DNA from 3 places in the Methylobacterium sp. 142-1Y genome. Region 1 is predicted to be linked to each of the others. Evidence: riboswitches for the same ligand, from Rfam matches in the RefSeq annotation. Region 1 holds a riboswitch; each other region holds the start of a gene.
What was found. A riboswitch is a leader RNA that binds a small molecule or an ion and turns the genes downstream of it on or off. The one in region 1 is predicted to bind cobalamin.

Region 1 (3,269 bases):
GCAGGGACGCCCACCGGCAATCGCGTGGCGGCCCGGGTGAGCCCCGCTCTGGGTCGGATGAGGCGCCATCCCGGCCAGACTGGCCGCCGCCTTGCGGTCGAGCGTGCCGAGTTCGGGCATGTCGGTGATCACCACGCTGGCGATGCGCGAACCGATCCCGGGGATCGAGGTCAGGATCGCGCGCTTGCGCGCCAGGCCAGGCTCGGCGGCGATGCGTGCCTCGAGAGCGGCCTCGACCTCGGTGCAGGCAGCCGTCAGGGCCTTGATCACCGCCCTGTGGCTGTCGGCGATGGCCGGGTCGAGGGCCTGGGCCAGGCGGGTCTTCTCCATGGCGATCAGCTCGGTGAGCTGGCGGCGCCGGGTCGAGAGAGCCTTGAGGGTGATCTGGTCGGGGGTCGGGGCGGGGCGCAGGTGCTCGCTCATGCGCTGAGCAAAGCGGGCGATGAGGGCGGCGTCCAGCCGGTCTGTCTTGGCGATCAGCCCTTCGGCGGAGCGGAACGCCTTGACCTGGCGCGGATCGGCCAGGGCGACATCGAGCTCAGCTTTACGCAGGGCGGCGATGAGGGGATAGGCGTAGGGGCCGATCGCCTCCAGGGCGACCGTGCGGATCCCGCGCTGCTTGAGCGTCGAGATCAGCTTGGCGATGCCGGTCTCCGTATTGTCCTGACGCACCGGCTTGGCCGCCGGGAAGAAGCCGAGATCGAGGAAGTGCTTGCCGACATCGATGCCGGCCACGGTGGGGATGGTGGCGCTGTGTGACATGGGTGATCCTGTCCTGTACGCGGGCGCCTGCACGAGGCAGGGCCCGATCGACTGTCCGGAGCAGCCATCAGGACATCCGGGATCAGGCCGGAAGGCGATCGTGCGGCCATCGCCGTTGAGCGACAGGGGACGCAGACCGGGAAACCGTGAGACCGCCGGATGCCCTCGCCGTAGCAGCCTACGGCCACACATCAGGTACAGGAAACAGTATGAGTTGTGGGTTTCTCAATTTGATCGACCGCTTCGGCGAGCAATCCGGACCTTCCTATCGTAATCACGAGCTCTTGCTTCCCTCCCTCTGCGGTCTGTCGCACGTCCAAGCTGATAGAATTTGGACTCTAGCCGATGTCTCCCTCGCCAGCGGGGGGTTCGCCATAGGAAAGTTGTGTGCTTTGAGCGGCACAACCAGTGGATTGCCGCTGCCTGACATTGACGATCGGAAACGTGGCTGTAACAGAGACAGCGACGGTTCCCCCCGGGGATCAAAAGGGAATGCGGTGAGGACCCAGGTCCTAATCCGCAGCTGCCCCCGCAACTGTAAGCGGCGAGCCCTCCACCACCTGTGTCACTGGGTGCCTCACCCGGGAAGACGGTGGCGGGCACTGACCCGCGAGCCAGGAGACCTGCCGTCAGCCGTGGTCACACGCGAAGCGCGTCGGACGGGGTGTTCCGACGGGTGTCGAGGCGGATGCGTGCATCCGTGCGAGACTTCGTTCGCGGTGACGTGCCACAGCCGTTCACCGAGGCTCCGTGATCCCGTCCCGCTCTCGTTCGTCGCTCCGGCTTTGTGCCATCGCCGCCTGCGCTCTCTCGCCCGTCGTGACCGCCCTTCCATCTCGCGCCCAGCCCGCGAGTTCATCGGCACCCGCCGACGCCACCATCCCGCTCGATCCGATCTCGGTCGAGGGCACCTTTACGGCGACGCCGAGCTACCGCGTCGAGGAACTCTACAGCGGATCCAAGACCATCACGCCGAGGCGCGACCTGCCCCAGCAGGTCGACGTCGTCCCCCGCGAGGTTCTGCGCGACACCGCCGCCACCCGCGTCGAGCGCGCCCTCGACTACGTGCCCGGCATCGCCAAGCAGAACGATTTCGGCAACCAGAACCTCGCCCTCTACTCGGTGCGGGGCTTCGCCACTCAGGACATTTTCCAGAACGGCTTCAACATCGCTCGCGGCTACAACGGCGCGCCCGATACACAGAACGTCCAGTCGATCGAGGTGCTGAAAGGACCGAGCGGCGCACTCTACGGCCGCAGCGACCCGGGCGGCACCATCAACATCCTGACCAAGCAGCCAGTCGCCCTGCCGTTCGTCGAGATGGGCGCCCTGTTCGGCAGCTTCGGCACCGCCCGCACCACCGTCGATGCCGGCGGCCCGCTGACCCGGGACGGCAGCGTGCTCTACCGCTTCAACGGGGTCCTCGCCCGCCAGGACAGCTTTCGTGACTACGTCGACGGCGACCGGGTGCTCGCCGCACCCGTGGTGAGCTGGCAGGTCACTCCCGACACCAAGCTGACGGTCGAGGCACAGTACCTGCGGAACCGCGCGACCTTCGATCGCGGTACGGTGGCGGTGAACAACCGCCTCGGGGTGGTGCCGCGCTCGCGCTTCTTCGGAGAGCCGGGAGACGATTCGGTCTCCGAGGCCGGCATCCTGCAGGTGCGGCTGGAGCACGCCTTCAACGCCGATTGGCATCTGCGCCTCGCCACCCACCTCAACACCGGCAGCCTGACCGGCCTGCAGACCGGTGCAACCGGCCTTCTCGACGACGGCCGTACGCTGCTGCGCGAGTTCCGCCGGCACGACTTCACCTGGGGCGTGGCGATCGGGCAAGCCGAGCTCGTCGGGCGCTTCGACACCGGTCCCATTGCCCATACCGTGCTGCTGGGCCTCGAACACGAGCGTTACAACAGCACCGAGAACCTGCTGCGATCGACGCCTCGCATCGATCCGTTCGCGCTCGACCTATTCAATCCGGTCTACGGCCAGATGAAGCCGCCCTTCACGCGCTCGTACCGGGCGAGCGAAAATGTCGGCAATACCGCGTTCTACGCCCAGGACCAGATCGCGCTGAGCCCGGAATGGAAGCTGCTGCTCGGCAACCGTACCGACTTCTACAACCAGACCTTCCGGGACAAGAACGCCGGGGACCGCACCGAGCAGGACCGCACCGGCCTGTCGCCGCGCGCGGGCCTCGTCTATCAGCCGCTGTCGTTCCTCTCGCTCTACGGCAACGTCGCAGCGTCCTTCCGCCCCAATACCGGCTTCGACCGCGCGACGCGTCCCTTCGCGCCCGAGACCGGCTTCGGCTACGAAGTGGGCGCCAAGCTCGACCTGTTCGACGGCTTGGGCATCACGGCCGCCGCCTTCCACATCGAGAAGGAGAACGTCCTCACCACCGACCCGGCGGACTTCTTCTTCCAGATCGCCGCCGGGGCGGTGCGCAGCCAGGGTTTCGACCTCGGCTTTGTCGGTCAGGTGACGCCGGAGTTCCGGGTGATCGG
Region 2 (3,269 bases), 1.4 Mb from region 1:
AGCGCCTTCCACTCGGGCGACAGCGCGATCTGGTCCTGGGCGTAGAGCGCCGTGTTGGTGACCTGCTCGAACCCGTTGGTCTGACGGGTGTAGTTCGGAAGCGGCCGGCCGTAGACCGGGGCGTAGATGTCGAGGGAATAGGGATCCTGGCGGGTGTTGGAGCGGATCTGCTGGTAGGTGCCGTCGGTGCTCTCGCGCTCGAAGCCCAGCAGCAGGGTGTGGCCGATCCCGGCGGTATCGAAGCGCCCGACCAGCTCGGCCTGGCCGAGGGCCACGGCGGCGCGGTAGTTGCGATAGTTGCGGTCGCGCAGGACCGTGCGGTTGTCGGCGGCGATGTCCCGCACCTCGACCGCCTCGCCGGCGAGCGAGTTGGAGTTGAGGTAGGTGGCAAGCCGCATCTGCCAGTCGGCATCGAGGCGGTGGTCGACCCGGATCTGCATCGAGTCGTTGGTCTGCCGGATGCTCTGGCCCGGCTCGCCGAGGAAGCGCGAGATCGGCAGGAACCCGAGCCGGTTGTCGATCGCGATGACGCCGCGGTCGAACACCGTGCGGTTCCTCAGGAACTCGGTCTCGACCGTGACCTTGGTGTCGGGCGTGACCTGCCAGCTCACGACGGGGGCGACGAACAGCCGGTCGCCGTCGACGAAATCGCGAAAGCTGTTCTGGCGCCCGGTCGCGAGGTTGAAGCGGTAGAGCAGCGTGCCGTCTTCGTTGAGCGCGCCGCCCGAATCGATTGTGCCGCGGACCTGCTCGAACGAGCCCCAAAGACCGCCCATCTCGACGAAGCGTTCCGCGGTCGGCTGCTTGGTGATGATGTTGACGAGGCCGCCCGGGTCGCTGCGCCCGAACAGGCCGCCGCCGGGGCCCTTCAGCACCTCGATCCGCTCGACGTTCTGGGTGTCGGGCGGCGGCGGGAACCCGCGGTTGAGGGGAAAGCCGTTCTTGTACAGCTCCGAGGTGGTGACGCCCCGGATGGCGTAGCTGAAGATGGTGAGGCCGCCGAAATTGTTCTGCTGCGCGACGCCCGGCATATAGGTGAGGACGCGGTCGACCCGCGTCGCCGCGAGGTCGGTGACGACCTCTCGCGGCGCGACGGTGACGACCTGCGGCACGTCGCGCTGGGGCGTATCGGTCTTCGTGCTGCTCACCGCCCGGTCGCCGCGAAAGCCCGGGGTCGGGCCGATGAGCCCGATCGTGCCGGCGGCGGAGGGCGCCGGGAGCGCAGGGGCGCCCGCCACCACGACCTCGTCGAGGGCGATGGTCTCCTGCCCGTGCGCGGTGCCGGCCGCGAGGATCAACCCCAGGGCGGTCGCCAGGGCGGGCATGGGATGATGAAGAGGCGGGCGGGTTCTCAACGAAGCATACTCGATGTTGCCGCGCGAATGCGTCCGGGCGAGTGGCAGGCCGAAGGCCGCGCGAAAATCGCGCGGCGCACAGCCCGACCGCTCCCCCGGGCCGCACCGCCCGCGGGACGTGACCGCGCCGCGAGGCGCATGCCGAGGCAGGTCTACTGGCTCGCGGAGCACCGGTCCCGCCTCGCCTTCCCGGTGCCAGGCGCACCAGTGGCTTTCGGCGGCGGGTCATCTCCGCTCACAGTTGCGGGGGCAGCCTCGGCCTCACCGCGGATGCTTCCGCATCCGATGGGGTCACCGAGCTCCCGCTTCGCCCGCGGGCTCAGCACCCGGGGAACCTTGGCGGCACCATCCATGGCAGCCCGACCGTGCGTAAGCAACACTCGGAAACGCAATGTAATAATGTTACCGAACCTGTGTCCACAGGAACACACCGGCCGGCGACGGGCCCGGGCCTACTCGCCGCGCAGGAAGGCCGCCGTCGCCGGATGGAGCCAGGATGCCGGAACCGCCCCCGACAGGTCGCGGGGGTCGCTCGGCCGCTCGTGCGGCAGGTGCCGGGCGAGGGCCGGCTTCGCCTTGTCGATCGCTGCGACGAAGCGGGCCACCGCCGCCGGGTCGAGGCCGGGCTTGCCGAGGATGAAGCTCCACGATCCCACGGTGTCGATTGCCGCGTCCTGGCCCGGGAAGGTGCCGGGCGCCACGGTGATGCGCCGCAAGGACGGGCTCGCCGCCAGGATCGCCGGAAGAGCCGTCGCCGGGGGGCCGAGGAAGCGAGCCCCGCCCGGACCCTCGGCCATCGCGCGGAAGCCCGGCCAGCCGGTGCCGCCGCCGAACAGGGCCGCGGCCTGGCCTGCCCGTACCATCACCGGGCCGTCGCCGGCATGGTCGAGGAGAATCGGCCCGATGTCGCGCTCGGGGTCGATGCCTGCCCCGCGCAGGATCGTCCGGCCCATGGCGGTGAGGCCGGAACTGCGCGTGCCCAGGGCCACCGGTTGCCCGCGCAGGTCGTCGAGGCTGCGAACCGGGCTGTCGGCCGGCACCACGAACAGGCCCGGCGCCGCGTAGACCGGGGCGACCACGGTCACGGCCGGCGGCGCGCCCTGCTGGCCAAGCGCCTCGTAGGCGTATTCGCCCTGGACGAGGCCGAGATCGACCCGTCCGTCACGCAGGAGAACCAGGTTCTCGGTCGAGCCCTTGCTGGAGCGCAACTCCACGGTGAGATCCGGGTCCACCTCCCGGATCGCCGCCGCCAGCGCCTCGCCATAGGCCGGGAAGCCGCCGCCGGGCGTCGCGGTGGCCAGGACGAGGCGCAGGGGCTCGCCAGCATGGGCGGAGGTTAGGAGGCCGATCCAGGCGGCAGCGGCGATCAACCTGCGATTCAACATGGGTTAAGGTGTCCTCGACCGTCCCGACGGTGGTGCCACCCGGCCCGCCTCCGCTCAAGCCACGGCTCACGCCGTCCACCGGCATAGGGGCCGCCTGCGGTGCCACGCATGCGACCGGGCCGTCACCTCCCCTGCCCGTCGACGGTCGGGTTGCCGTTCCGGCGGCGGGCCTGCCCCGCCCGCCGAAAGCCTCACGCCGCCGCGTTCTCGTCTCCGGGCTCCTCGCTCGTATGCTCGGCGAAATGGGCGATCGGGCCGGGGCGGCCGAGAAGATAGCCCTGCGCCTCGTGGCAGTTCTCGGCCCCCAGGAAGGCGAGCTCGGCCGAGGTCTCGACGCCCTCCGCCAGGACCGGCAGGCCCAGCCCCCTCCCTAAGCCCAGCACCGCCCGCATGATCGCCGCGGTCTCGTGGTTGACGTCGACGGCGCGGATGAACGACCGGTCGATCTTGATCTTGTCGAACGGGAAGGCGCGCAGGTTGGACAGGGACGAGTAGCCTGTGCCGAAATCGTCCATGGCGATCCGCACCC
Region 3 (3,269 bases), 2.1 Mb from region 1:
GCGCCCAGGCCAGAAGCTCCTCGGCGCTCGTCGGCACCGTCTTCACCCGCTCGGGCATGTACTCGATCAGCGGGCCCGACGGGTACCAGGCGACGCACAGGCCCTGGCCCTGCGCCAGGCCGTTCAGCCTGAGCGCGGCGGGCTGATAGATGTCGGCGGGCTTCGGCAACTGGCCGGCATAGGGCTTCAGGTCGATCCACAGCGTCTGCTCGATGCCGGCGGCGATGCCGTCGGTGCCGGTGAGCACGAGGTCGATGTCGACCCGGCCGGCGGCCTGCTGGGCCTTCAGCTTCGAGGGCAGTTCCGGCGCCGGTGCCTTGGTGAAGGCGAAGCGCGAGACGATGCCGGGCTTTGCCCGGCGATAGGCCTCGATCGCCTTCTGGGTGAGCGCCAGGTTGCCCGCGACATCCACCACCGTGACGACGACGGGCGAGGTCGGCAGGGCGAGGTTCGCCCAGGCGCGCCCGCCGAGGACGAGCCCCGCCCCGGCCGCGAGCCCCGCGACCGCATTGCGGCGTGTGATCGTCATGTTTCCCCCGTTTTGCTGCCTGCGGGCTCTGCCGGCCCTTGAGCGACGACGGATCGCTCCATACTTTCATCCATTGGTGCACTAATATTTTAGGGCGTCAAGTCTGCCGTTGCGACAGGTCGCCGGGCTCCGCGCCGCGTTGCGCCATCGACCGGGGGGACAGTGGACCGGATCGCCACTGCGCGGGCGGCCCATCCGGCGAGGCGCCGCGCATCGCCCCCGTGAGCGACCGCGCGATCACCATTGCTCCTTCGTAACCGAATCGCTAAGCTTGCCTCCGACGGTTCCCTCCGGGGATCAAAAGGGAACGCGGTGAGGGTGACGAGCCCGAAGCCGCGGCTGCCCCCGCAACTGTAAGCGGCGAGCCTTCCATCACCTTACGTCACTGGGGATCCTCGACGCTCCCTGGGAAGACGATGGCAGGCGCTGACCCGTGAGCCAGGAGACCTGCCGTCAGCCGTGGTCACACGCGAGCACGTCGGGCGGGGTGTCCTGATGGGTGTCGAGGCGAGAGGCGAGGAGCCTTCGCCCCGCTGTCGTTCGCGGTGACGTGCCACAGCCTCGCGCCGTCCCGCCATGCTCGCTCCCCTCCCCTCCCGATCCGCCGACAGGACGCGCGCAATGCGTCCTGCAGATCGTCCGGGAGAGTGGAAATGTAACTTTATAACGTTACATTTTTTGCGAGACCGGCTACGGACGGGGCGCCATCCTGCCCTGGACTCTTCCATGCCCGCGCTCCGCGCCCGTCGCTCCACCGCCCTCGCCGCCACCGTCCTGCTCGTTGCCGCCCCTGCTTGCGCCGAGGAGATCAGCCTCGACCGCATCGACGTCGCGGGGGGCCGCAACCGCGAGGAGGCCGCGCCCGGCCTCAACCTCGCGACGCCGTCGCGCTCGGGGTCCCGCCTCGGCCTCACCCCGCTCGAGACCCCGGCGAGCCTCGACATCATCAGCGGCGAGACCGTCCGGGCCCGGGGCCAGAACACCGTCGAGGAGGCGGTGACCCAGAACGCCGTCGGCATCACCAGCATCGCGGCGCCCGGCAACGGCAACCTCGCCTTCACGGCGAGGGGCTTCGCCGGGGCCGGCTCGGTGCAGCAGCTCTACGACGGCACGCGGCTCTATGTCGGGGCCGGTACGGTCACCTTCCCGTTCGACACCTGGTCGGCGGAGCGGATCGAGGTCCTGCGCGGCCCGGCCTCGGTGCTCTACGGCGAGGGCGCGATCGGCGGCATCATCAACGTGGTGCCGAAGAAGCCGGTCTTCACGCCCATCGGCGAGGCGCGGGCGGCGATCGGCTCGGACGGCCTGGCACGCCTCGCCCTCGACAGCGGCGGGCCGGTCGGCGAGAACCTGGCCTACCGGTTCAATCTCAGCGGCAACTGGGCCGACGGCTGGGTGAAGCCCGACGGCGATTTCCGCAATCTCGCCCTCTCGGCCGCGGTGACCTGGCGGGCGGCGCCCGACCTGAGCGTCACGCTCTCGCACGACCTCGGTTATAACGAGCCGACCCGCTACTGGGGCTCGCCGCTCGTCGGCGGCCGGGTACCCGACCGCTTGCGCTTCACCAACTACAACATCCGGGATTCGCAGATCGCCTGGTTCGACAACTGGACGCAGTTGCGCACCGAGTGGAACCCGACTCCCGACATCACGATCCGCAACACCGCCTACCGCCTCTCGACCGAGCGGCATTGGCGCGACGTCGAGCAATATACCTACCAGCCGGCGACCGGCCTGATCCAGCGCAGCGACTATATCGAGATCTTCCATCACGAGGAGCAGATCGGCAACCGCCTCGATGCCACGTTCCGCGGCAGCCTGTTCGGGTTCAAGACGTCGACGGTCCTGGGCTTCGACGTCAACCACGTCGATTTCCGCCGCGACAGCAACTCCCCCTTCGACGGCGAGAGCGTCGTCGATCCGTACAATTTCGCCCAAGGGCGCTTCATCAACCTCACGGGCACCCGCACCGACATCGTCTCGCGCACCCGCCAGGCCTCGGTCTTCGCCGAGAACCGGCTGGAGCTGACGCCACAATTCGCCCTGGTCACGGGGGTCCGCTACGACGCCCCCCGGGTGGCGGTGAACCGGCCGCTCGCGTCGACCGCCTTCGAGAAGACCTTCGATTCCGTCAGCACCCGCGTCGCCGCCGTCTACAATCCGACGCCCGACCTCGCCCTCTACGCGCAATACGCCACCGCCGCCGATCCCCTCGGCAGCCTGATCACCACCAGCGTGGCGCAATCGCAGTTCCAGCTCGCCACCGGCGAACAGGTCGAGGCCGGCGCCAAGGGCCTGTTCGACAATGGCCGCGGCGAGTGGACCTTCGCCGCCTACCACATCCGCAAGGACAACCTGCTGACCCCGATCCCCGACCGGCCGACGGAGGTGGCCCAGGTCGGCAGCCAGTCGTCCCGCGGCGTCGAGGTCGCCTTCGCCTACCAATTGTCCGATGCGTGGCGCATCGAGGCCAACACCGCCCTGCTGCGGGCCCGCTACGACAACTTCGCCCAGACGATCAACGGCGCCGCGGTGTCGTTTACCGGCAACGTCCCGGTCGACGTGCCCCAGCGCGTCACCAATGTCTGGCTGGCCTACGCCTTCGCGCCGGGCTGGGTGGCGCGGCTCGGCGTCAACGATGTCGGGCCGGTCTTCAGCGACTTCGCCAATACGGTGAAGCGGCCGGGCTACACGCTCCTCAACGCCACCCTCGACTGGCAGGTGACGCCGACCTCGCGCC

Region 2: another riboswitch for cobalamin. It lies ahead of AC3AOF_RS08800 (TonB-dependent siderophore receptor); the one in region 1 lies ahead of AC3AOF_RS14995 (TonB-dependent siderophore receptor).
Region 3: another riboswitch for cobalamin. It lies ahead of AC3AOF_RS05665 (TonB-dependent receptor); the one in region 1 lies ahead of AC3AOF_RS14995 (TonB-dependent siderophore receptor).

What each region holds. Positions count from the first base shown of each region.
Region 1 is NZ_CM173224.1:3,299,522-3,302,790, forward strand. It holds gene AC3AOF_RS14990 (IS110 family RNA-guided transposase) at 1-762, opposite strand, end outside; cobalamin riboswitch at 1,212-1,407, shown strand; gene AC3AOF_RS14995 (TonB-dependent siderophore receptor) at 1,582-3,269, shown strand, end outside.
Region 2 is NZ_CM173224.1:1,915,497-1,918,765, reverse strand. It holds gene AC3AOF_RS08800 (TonB-dependent siderophore receptor) at 1-1,325, opposite strand, end outside; cobalamin riboswitch at 1,484-1,708, opposite strand; gene AC3AOF_RS08795 (TAXI family TRAP transporter solute-binding subunit) at 1,808-2,740, opposite strand; gene AC3AOF_RS08790 (putative bifunctional diguanylate cyclase/phosphodiesterase) at 2,932-3,269, opposite strand, start outside.
Region 3 is NZ_CM173224.1:1,193,694-1,196,962, forward strand. It holds gene AC3AOF_RS05660 (extracellular solute-binding protein) at 1-529, opposite strand, end outside; cobalamin riboswitch at 794-998, shown strand; gene AC3AOF_RS05665 (TonB-dependent receptor) at 1,256-3,269, shown strand, end outside.